Regions from separate parts of the Paenibacillus sp. E222 genome, predicted to be linked through region 3. Evidence: riboswitches for the same ligand, from Rfam matches in the RefSeq annotation. Region 3 holds a riboswitch; each other region holds the start of a gene.

Region 1 (3,276 bases), 2.8 Mb from region 3:
ACGTCTGATTGCAATCATTCCGGCCGTTATCGTAACAGCCATTGCCGGAGAGCACGGAACAGAGGAACTGCTGATTCTGAGCCAGGTTGTGCTGTCACTGCAGCTTCCCTTTGCCGTCATTCCACTGGTGATGTTTACGAGTGACAAAAAAAGCATGGGGGCTTTTGTCAACAAGCCGTGGCTCCAAATCATCTCCTGGATCATCGCTGGGGTTATCGTTGTCCTGAATGTGTATCTGATTATCCAGACCATTATGTTGTTCTAGGTTACATGGAACTACGCCGTATTTTGTCTAACTCAAAAAGGCTGATCAACTCAAGTAACGTATCCCTTGAGACGATCAGCCTTTCCTTTTATATGTTTGAGCATTAACCTGATCCATACTAACCGGATCTTAAAAAACGCACTTCATTTAGTTGTCTGAATTCTGAGTTACCATCAACAATGGAAGAAGCTCCTCCAGTGATTTAATCGTCCAGTCTGGACGTTCTGCATCCGCAAGCTCCGGCTGGAACCTGCCATAACCCTGCAAAATCCGGATCGTGTGCATACCCAGCTTCTTAGCTGGAATAATATCATTATCGATCCTGTCGCCGATCATGACCGCTTCCTCGGGTTTACATCCCGCCTGTTTCAACGCTACAGCATACAATTCAGGATCAGGCTTGGACACTCCTTCTTCAGCCGAACAGGCCAGCACATCCACATACTTGCGCAAGCCGTAGCTATTCAGTCGATTTTCCGTCCCCGGGCTCTGATTGGCAATGATACCAATCTTATAGTGCTGCGACAACGTCTGAAGAACAGCGTCGGCTGACGGGAAGGGTCGCTCAAGCTCTTTGCGGAACTTCAGCTTCTCCTGTATCTGTTCCCGGTGCCCCTCATCGCTGATCAGAGTACGAATAGCCAATTTCATCGGCCATTGCTCGTAATTTCGGTAGGAGGCCGCAAATATGTCTCGCACCGTCTGCATCTCCACCTGATAACCAAGCGCACAAGCTTCACGAACGAACTGACCGATAATATCATCTACCGGCTCCCATTCGTCCACAAGCGTATCCCCCACATCAAAGAACAACCATTGTATTCCACGTACATCCGGCACGCCTATTCCTCCTCGTTAGCCACAGGAAATTATCCCTATTTCCCAAACCATAAAAAAGAAGACCCACCATCATGCATGAGTCTCCTCAAGAATCCGTTTTATTCATGATTTCAATTATAACAGGCAGCTGACACTGGATCAATCACAGGAATAGTACGAGCCACTAGCCATTAGCCATTAAGCAGAAATCCAACTTCCCCATTCAAGGAATATACAATACGGTCTGCTCCCATTCCCCGATAGATCCCTTTGGGATGACTTTGTTCGGTAATCACACACAGGGACTTGGATGTCCAGGATCGGCAGATCTGCAAATATCGACAGGTTAGGTTTAGGCTATTTTCAAAAATAAAAACATTGCCGACACTACCTTGCGGCAAAAACCATTTCTGAGCTGCAGCCGTGTTCATGCGAATGACATGCTCTACACCGATTCTCCGGAGCCTGCGCTCTTCCCCTGCACTGTTAGTCAGAACGGCAAAAGGCATTTTTTTGTACATCAGCAATTTGATAAATTTGCGTCCTGCTTCATTTGGAGCAGTCACTAAGATCATCTCTTTATCCATCATTCGTTCCTCCCTTGGCGTGAAAAGACAACAAAAAAGAAGCGTGGGGGACCAAGGCCTCCCGGACGCTTCTTCAATAATCCATAGCAAAAAGACACTATGAACCAGCGTACGGCTTGTTGCCTCTCCCTTTAACGCTTACGAGGTTAGCTGACGGATTCGGGCGCGAGAGTCGCCCTATTTCCGGCTGTCACCGGAAAATTCACCCCATGGATGCCCACTGTCCTGGACAGTTCATCCTGTTGGTTCCCCCGTTTCCCACCCATGAATGAATGGAAACTCAGCGATTAAAACATCGTTCTTATATCATCATAATCAGAGCGATATTATCGTTTGTTTCGTTTTTCATGTAAAATTTAATTTAAATTGGAATTACGATATGAATCATACACCCGTGCCATATTGGTGTAAAGTCTGCGCAGATCACCGAATCGACGGATTTTTGCCATTTCACATCAATAATAGCGCTTACAACACATCCATTCTCTACCCATCTCTTCAAAGCTCTCTAATTCTCTCTCTAGCGAAAATAAGGTAGCAAATCAGTCACAGATCATACACGACAGCTTGAAATGGAGTTAAAAAAGCAATATAAATTTTGCAATATTTAATTGCAATCAATATAATAGAGGATATAAGAAAATGAGATGGAGGCGATTTTCATGTCAGTCTACGACTACAAAGTAAACACCCTTCGCGGTCAGGAAGTTGAAATGTCCAACTATCGTGACAAAGTACTGCTTATCGTAAATACAGCAAGCCAATGCGGCCTTACACCTCAATTCAAAGGTCTGCAAGAACTTCAGGACAAGTTTAAAGACTCCCCATTTGAAGTTCTTGGTTTTCCAAGCAACCAGTTTGCACAGGAAAAGGGCTCCTCTGACGATATTGCTGAGTTCTGCCAGATGAACTATGGTGTCAGCTTCCCGATGTTTGAGAAAATTGATGTGAATGGTTCAAGCGCTCACCCTCTATTCCAGCATCTTACCAAAGAAGCACCGGGCGTACTCGGCTCCAAAGCCATCAAATGGAACTTCACCAAGTTCCTTGTGGATCAGAACGGTCGTGTTGTGAAGCGGTATGCTCCCAAAACAACACCTGATAAAATTGAAGCAGACATCAAAGCATTGCTTAAATAACAAGTAAAGGCCATCCCACCCCGGCAGACAGCATGAGCATGCATTCAGGGGAATCGGATGACCTTTTTTTTCGGACCCGGTTACTGTAAAAAACACAAAAAAAGAAGCTCCCCATACGGGAAGCTTCTTCTTAATCGTTCTTATGATGCGGTCGAGAGGACTCGAACCTCCACGGGTATACACCCACTACCCCCTCAAGATAGCGTGTCTGCCATTCCACCACGACCGCATGTCGTAAATAATCGGCAACAGAATTGATTATACCCGGTTCATGTTTAAAAGTAAAGCATTTTTATTAATATTATTTTAACTGCGCTTTTCCTCCCATAAATCGTATAATCTCGTCATTTTCTCCTACGAAGTGCATATGATTAAATTTGATCTCGTTTGTATATCCGATTAGGCTGATCACTCTACTTTCTTTATGACCACTCTTCATATTCTCTCAGTAGAACATAACTTATAA
Region 2 (3,276 bases), 2.1 Mb from region 3:
TATGATTGAACATCCTCAATTTTTCTGGTACAAACGCTACGTTGCCTGGTCAGAATTGCTGACGATTGTAGGCTTGTGCGAAGAGTTGTCCTTCTCTTGGAAAGAACAATTTACACCGCATCAAGTGGAGTACCTTGAAGAACGTGTGATGTCCGCCAAAGTGCTTGATTTTTGGTTTGAGAAGAACGACAGCAAAGAGCACGCGCAGCGGTAACTTTCAGTCGGGACATACTTTCGAATGACATGACAGTCCAATACAGTCACGTGAGACCTAAATGACTTTTCATTTAGGTCTCTTTTTGTAAATAATTTTTTGGGAAAGTAGGCGCCATGAATATGATCAGTGATGCAGAATTGGATGCACTGCGTTTATCGGGTGAAAAAGTAAGGGTAGTACGGGACGAGATTCAGTCCAATGATGTGACAGGCATTGTGGTTGCCTGGGACGGGGAGCAGGTGCTCATTCGCCGTCAGAATCGTCGTGTGGTCAAGCTGGACCGGAATTATCAGTATCAGTTGTTCAGCGAGCCACGTAAGAGTCTGCTCGAAGAATAGGACGTGTGTTTTTAGGTTCATTTACCATGGGTGTTTTGGCATAATTGCACCTCTCGGGTGAAATGATAGGTACAGTGAGAGCTTGTAACATATCAGCCGAGAGGATGTGCGGTAACCATGACATTAATGAATGATAAGGTTCATGCCTATAAAGATCAGATTGGTGAATTAAGCGACGTGCTGCCAGCTGTGGTTAAGTCTTATCATGAGTTCACTGGAGAATGTTTTCAGGCAGGGGCGATTGATGCCAAGACCAAACAGCTGATAGCGCTGGGCATTGGTTTGTTTGCAAACAATGAGGTATGTACGTTTTACCATGTGGAAGAGGCGCGTGCCAAAGGAGCGACCGATCAGGAGATTATGGAGACGGTGGCTGTGGCTGGAGCCGTAGGCGGAGGCCATGCGTTGTCTCAAGGTGCAATGAGAGTACAGAAGGCTCTACATTAAGTATAGAAGTCTACAGCACAGCGGATTTGTAAACAAAAGTCCCAAAACAAAGAGGAGGTCCCGGATTCACCCGGAGCCTCCTCTTTGCGCTATTTCCAATCAAACTTATATTTTGCCCAGCATTTTGTTATACATAAACTGACCTGTTACCCGGCGTGCTGTTACATAACGATCATTGAAATATGGATTGGATAATTGGGTGATGCTGACACCCTTGCTGCTGGAAGCATGAGCGAACTGTCCGCCCCCGATATATACACCTGTATGAGAAATGCCATTGCCCATCGTATTAAAGAATACCAGGTCACCTGTCCGCAGATTAGCTTTGGATACCGGTGTTCCGGCCTTCGCTTGCTGCTGGGAAGTACGTGGTAATTCAATGCTATATTTGTTGAAAATATATCTCATAAATCCAGAGCAATCAAACCCGGCGAGTGTCGTGCCGCCCCATTTGTAAGGAATGCCTGTCATGTTGTTAACGACGGTGTTAATACTGCTTGCCTCTGTGCTTGCTGCACCGGATGTAAATAGAACTGCTGCTCCAAAAATAGAAATGATAAGCTTTTTCAAAATTGTTGTTCTCCCTTCGATGCCTACGGAGTTAGCTAAGGGTTCGGTAGAAGGTTCCCTATATTTCCTATGTATAAGAATAATTCACCCAAAATGGTTCCCCCGTTTTCAAACATGAAACTCGGCAAATGAATAATTAAGTTTTTGTAACCTTTTGAAACTATATTGCATAAATGCGAAAATGTCAAACCGATCTTGAACCCTTCTTATCATCTCAATGTTAACGGAATTATCGCTTTTTATGTAGAAATAACTCGAATGATGGGTTCTAATAAATGACAAAAAAGTAACTACTGTTTCAGAAGGAGAGAAATTGGACAATTTATTGGCTTTCTCACATCCAATTAGACGATAATTATAGGTTGTCCAAAGAATTTGTTACATGTTGTTGCAAATATTGACAAAATTCATCTTTTTGCATAGAATTCTTTTTGTACATTCCATTTATTGGATTAAAAGAAATAGTTTGATTATAAAACAAATATAAGGGGGATAGATTAGCAGGGGAACAGTTTGCAGAAAATGAATTGAGGAGTGTTTCTAATCTATGTTGAAGGCAAAAACAAGGTTTGCATCTTTGGTTATAGGCATGTACAATGGTTTTCTCCGTTGTCGGAATGGTATTTCAGCCTGCTGCTAAGGTCTCTGCTGCAGACGCCTCTGGAACGACAGCAAGTATCTCGGACATTTTGAAGAATCAACATCCAGACGGGGGATGGAAGAAGGATTACAAAGAAACAAGTGGTGAGTGGGCCAAATCTACGATTGATAACAAAGCTACATACTCAGAAATTAGAAGGTTAGCCAAGGAATTCAAAAAGACGAATGATCCGCGTTATTCGGCTGCTGCCATCAAAGGAATCAACTTTTTGCTGAATATGCAGTACTCCAATGGGGGTTGGCCACAGGTATACCAAAGCTCCGGTTATCACAAGCACATCACCTTCAACGACGATGCCATGATTAATGTCATGTACATGCTGGATGAAGTAGGTGCACGTAAAGGAGATTTCTCATTCATCGACAGCTCTCTTGCAGATCGTAGTAAAAAATCAGTTGCCAAAGGTGTAGAGGCTATTCTCAATACACAGGTTGTAGCGAACGGTAAACTGACTGCATGGGGGCAGCAGCATGATTCCAGTACCCTTAAACCTGCAGGCGCTAGGATTTATGAAGTGCCTTCTCTGAGTGCTGGAGAGAGCAGTACAATTGTGAAGTTTTTAAAAACTAGACCGGCTAACTCCAAAATTACTGCCTCCATCAAAGCGGCAGAAGCCTGGTTCAACAAAGTTAAAATTACTGGTTACAAGTATGTCAGAGAAAACGGAGACAGCCAACTCATTGCAGATTCAGGTGCAGCGCCAATTTGGGCACGTTTCTATGAAATTGGAACGGATAAACCAATCTTCGTAGGACGTGATGGGGTTGTGAAATACAAACTCAGCGATATCGATAAGGAAAGAAGAAGTGGGTATGCCTGGTACGGCAACTGGCCCTCCAAGATCTAATTTATAAAATGCTTTACACATGAGAAGAGGATAATTTTTTGTTGACACTAATTACCTGCACATGATATAGTATTTATTGTCGCCGCGATATAATTTCTCGGAGATAAGATATACGCGGTCGTGGCGGAATTGGCAGACGCGCACGGTTCAGGTCCGTGTGGGCTAACCCCCGTGGAGGTTCGAGTCCTCTCGACCG
Region 3 (3,276 bases):
CTGCCGGTTACCTGGATGATGTGATTGGACTAGCTCCGGCTATTCCGGATGAAGAGCAGGCCGAAGCGGCAATCGGGATTCGTAAGGGCAATACGGAATTGCTGAATGCAGTGAACGGAACGCTCGAACGTCTGAAAAGCGAAAATAAAATCGATCAGATGGTCACTGAAGCAAGCCAGTTGATGGCAGACAAGGTGAAAAAAGATCAAAACATTTTTCAAGTGTTCTGGCAATACAAAAGCTTTTATGCAACAGGTGTGGGTTACACCCTATTACTGTCTGCACTCGGTGTAATATTCGGGGTAATTATCGGTTTGATCATCTGTCTGTTACGTCTGCATGACGTCTCAATTCTGCGTTGGATTGGAACAGCTTACGTTGAAGTTATTCGTGGTACACCAATGCTGGTTCAATTGATGATTATCTATTACGGGCTTGCCTTGACGTTCGGTATTACATTTTCGCCGCTTCAGGCGGGGATTATCACACTATCCATTAATAGTGGTGCCTATCTTGCGGAGATTTTCCGTGCTGGTATACAGGGTGTGGATCGCGGCCAACTGGAAGCAGCTCGTTCCCTAGGAATGGGCAGAGGTGCGGCCATGCGCTTCATCGTGCTCCCACAAGCGTTCAAAGCGGTGTTGCCGGCGATCGGTAATGAGTTCGTGACCATTATCAAGGAATCCTCCATTATCTCGGTTATCGGTATGGTGGACATTATGTACCAGGCAAGTGTGGTCAAAAATATTACGTATCAAGGGATGAATCCATTCCTGATTGCGGCAGCCATCTACTTTGTGCTGACGTTCATTTTGTCCAAACTGCTGGGTCGACTGGAAAGGAAGTTGGGTGCAAGTGATAGACGTTAGACAATTATATAAATCCTATGATAAGAACGAAGTGCTTAAAGGCATTAACGTAACGATTGGCAAAGGCGAGGTTGTCGTGGTCATCGGTCCGTCCGGATCGGGGAAAAGTACCTTTTTGCGTTGTCTGAACTTACTGGAGAAACCTACTTCCGGTGAGATTAACTTTGAGGGAGTTTCGATCACTGACCCGAAACACAACATTAATGCAACTCGTGAAAAAATGGGGATGGTATTCCAGCATTTCAATCTGTTTCCGCACAAAACGGTGCAGCAGAACATTACGATTGCTCCCATTAAAGTGAAGAAACAGCCTGCACATGAAGCGGAACAAATCTGTGCAGATTTGCTCAAGACGGTGGGCCTCTCTGACAAAAAAGACGCCTATCCAAATCAGCTGTCCGGTGGACAGAAACAACGGATAGCTATTGCAAGAGCGCTCGCGATGCAGCCGCATGTCATGCTCTTTGACGAGCCAACGTCTGCACTGGACCCTGAAATGGTGGGTGAAGTCCTGGATGTTATGAAGCGGCTTGCAGAGGGCGGCATGACCATGGTTATTGTGACGCATGAGATGGGCTTCGCACGCGAAGTGGGTGACCGCATCCTGTTTATGGATGGCGGGGTAATTGTAGAAGAAGGAACGCCTGCTGAAGTGTTCGGTGAGCCCAAGCATGCACGTACACGTGACTTCCTTGCTAAAGTGCTCTAATACATCCAAGTTATTCAGGATGAAGATCAGGATGAAATTGCAAAATCTATACTTTGGATGAGAATTTCATCCCCTCATACATCCCTGTCGACGACCCGTCGGCAGGGATTGTTTTGTTATGTAAGGAAACGCACGGATTAACATAAAAAGTAACGTTTCTGTCATCAGCGATATAAGCTCAAATAGACATTTTTTTGAAAAAAACCGCTTAGATTCAGCCATGATGTTGAAGTGAATTAGACAGATGGTAACATTTACTACGACTCTTGGTTACAAAATTGTGATATATTTGTTCCTGCCGAAACTTCCGGAGTTGGGAGTGCGGGGGATGTAACGATGCAGAGTGTGCTTGGGGAAGAATCATTTGCACACGGCTTGGGGTGAATTAGGGCTACATATATTTGAATGTAATTGAACCTATAGGGTGGTTTCCTCCATCCGAATCCGACAACTAACTTCGCAGGCATAATGAGGGAGGAAGACCATGATTAACAAGAAACGTATAGCCAAAACAGCAACAGCTTTGCTGACAGCAGCAATGCTCATTCAGGCCGTTCCGGCTCATGCTGATTCAGTTCATGTGGCCAAAGAAGGGGATACCTTCTACACCTTATCCAAACAATATGGAGTTGGACTTAACGCTCTGATCAAAGCGAACAATGACATTTCAGCTTACAACATTTATGGTGGTTTGAAAATTACGATTCCTGGTAAAACAGTGAACACAGCTTCGGCTGCAGCAGCTAAAACAATCACTACTGCAAGTCTTGACGTTAACGCGGATAGTAAAGTTGTACAAGCCTGGGGAAAAACGTTTGATTACAGCAAAGCGGTCGACGTAAAAGCAACAGCATACTCCTCGGATGCTTCCGAAAATGGAGGATGGGGTGCTGTGGACTACTTCGGTAACCCGCTCGAATTGGGCACTATTGCAGTAGACCCAAGCATTATTCCATTGGGAACTAAGGTACTGGTGACAGGTCATACACACCCAGGACTGCCCAAACAGGCATTTGTTGCTACCGCTCGTGATGTGGGCAGCGCCATTAAAGGCCATAAGATCGATATCTTTATTCCTGGCAGCAAACAATCCGTGAGCACATTTGGTATTCAGGATGTTGAACTTTACATTTTGAAATAAAAATCAAAGCGTAGCTGCACATCATCATATGTGATTCCAACTAAATCTAAATTAAACAGTAAAGGGTGTCCCTTAATCACGAGAATGTGATTGAAGGGCACCCTTTTGAATATCCGACTTCTGGATTCTTTGACCTATTTGCCCTTTGGCAGTTCCAGCATTTCGTCCAAAGTCACCAGCTCGTACCCGCGGTTACGCAATTCCTCGATAACTTCAGGCAACGCCTCGATGGAACCACTCAGCTTCGATCCGACACCGCCTCCTGCATGCTGAAGAACAATGGAACCCGGTTTGACGGCGGACAGGATGTTTTTTTTGACTTCCTCTTTGGAGAGGCCCTTCCAGTCCAGGGAATCGACATTCCAGTTCACAATGCTGTAATGCTGTTTGGCTGCCCATTGCAGCTGCTGTTCGTTAATGTCGCCATAAGGTGGACGTATCATTTTGGGTGTGTACCCCACCAGATCCCGAATAATATCCCCGGTATGTAAGATTTGTTTGCGAAATGCATTCATGGTCAGCTTACTGAACTCCGGGTGATTGTAGCTGTGATTGCC

What was found. A riboswitch is a leader RNA that binds a small molecule or an ion and turns the genes downstream of it on or off. The one in region 3 is predicted to bind cyclic di-AMP.
Region 1: another riboswitch for cyclic di-AMP. It lies ahead of HW560_RS31375 (HAD family hydrolase); the one in region 3 lies ahead of HW560_RS19220 (3D domain-containing protein).
Region 2: another riboswitch for cyclic di-AMP. It lies ahead of HW560_RS27835 (C40 family peptidase); the one in region 3 lies ahead of HW560_RS19220 (3D domain-containing protein).

What each region holds. Positions count from the first base shown of each region.
Region 1 covers NZ_CP058552.1:7,020,517-7,023,792, forward strand. The annotation lists gene HW560_RS31365 (Nramp family divalent metal transporter) at 1-265, shown strand, start outside; gene HW560_RS31370 (HAD family hydrolase) at 413-1,105, opposite strand; gene HW560_RS31375 (HAD family hydrolase) at 1,276-1,674, opposite strand; cyclic di-AMP (ydaO/yuaA leader) riboswitch at 1,792-1,967, opposite strand; gene HW560_RS31380 (glutathione peroxidase) at 2,334-2,810, shown strand; tRNA gene HW560_RS31385 (tRNA-Leu) at 2,957-3,039, opposite strand.
Region 2 covers NZ_CP058552.1:6,304,055-6,307,330, reverse strand. The annotation lists gene HW560_RS27850 (hypothetical protein) at 1-214, shown strand, start outside; gene HW560_RS27845 (hypothetical protein) at 337-555, shown strand; gene HW560_RS27840 (carboxymuconolactone decarboxylase family protein) at 673-1,002, shown strand; gene HW560_RS27835 (C40 family peptidase) at 1,108-1,572, opposite strand; cyclic di-AMP (ydaO/yuaA leader) riboswitch at 1,578-1,709, opposite strand; gene pelA (pectate lyase) at 2,169-3,080, shown strand; tRNA gene HW560_RS27825 (tRNA-Leu) at 3,195-3,276, shown strand, end outside.
Region 3 covers NZ_CP058552.1:4,242,018-4,245,293, forward strand. The annotation lists gene HW560_RS19210 (ABC transporter substrate-binding protein/permease) at 1-869, shown strand, start outside; gene HW560_RS19215 (amino acid ABC transporter ATP-binding protein) at 856-1,578, shown strand; cyclic di-AMP (ydaO/yuaA leader) riboswitch at 1,865-2,060, shown strand; gene HW560_RS19220 (3D domain-containing protein) at 2,063-2,719, shown strand; gene HW560_RS19225 (polysaccharide deacetylase family protein) at 2,854-3,276, opposite strand, start outside.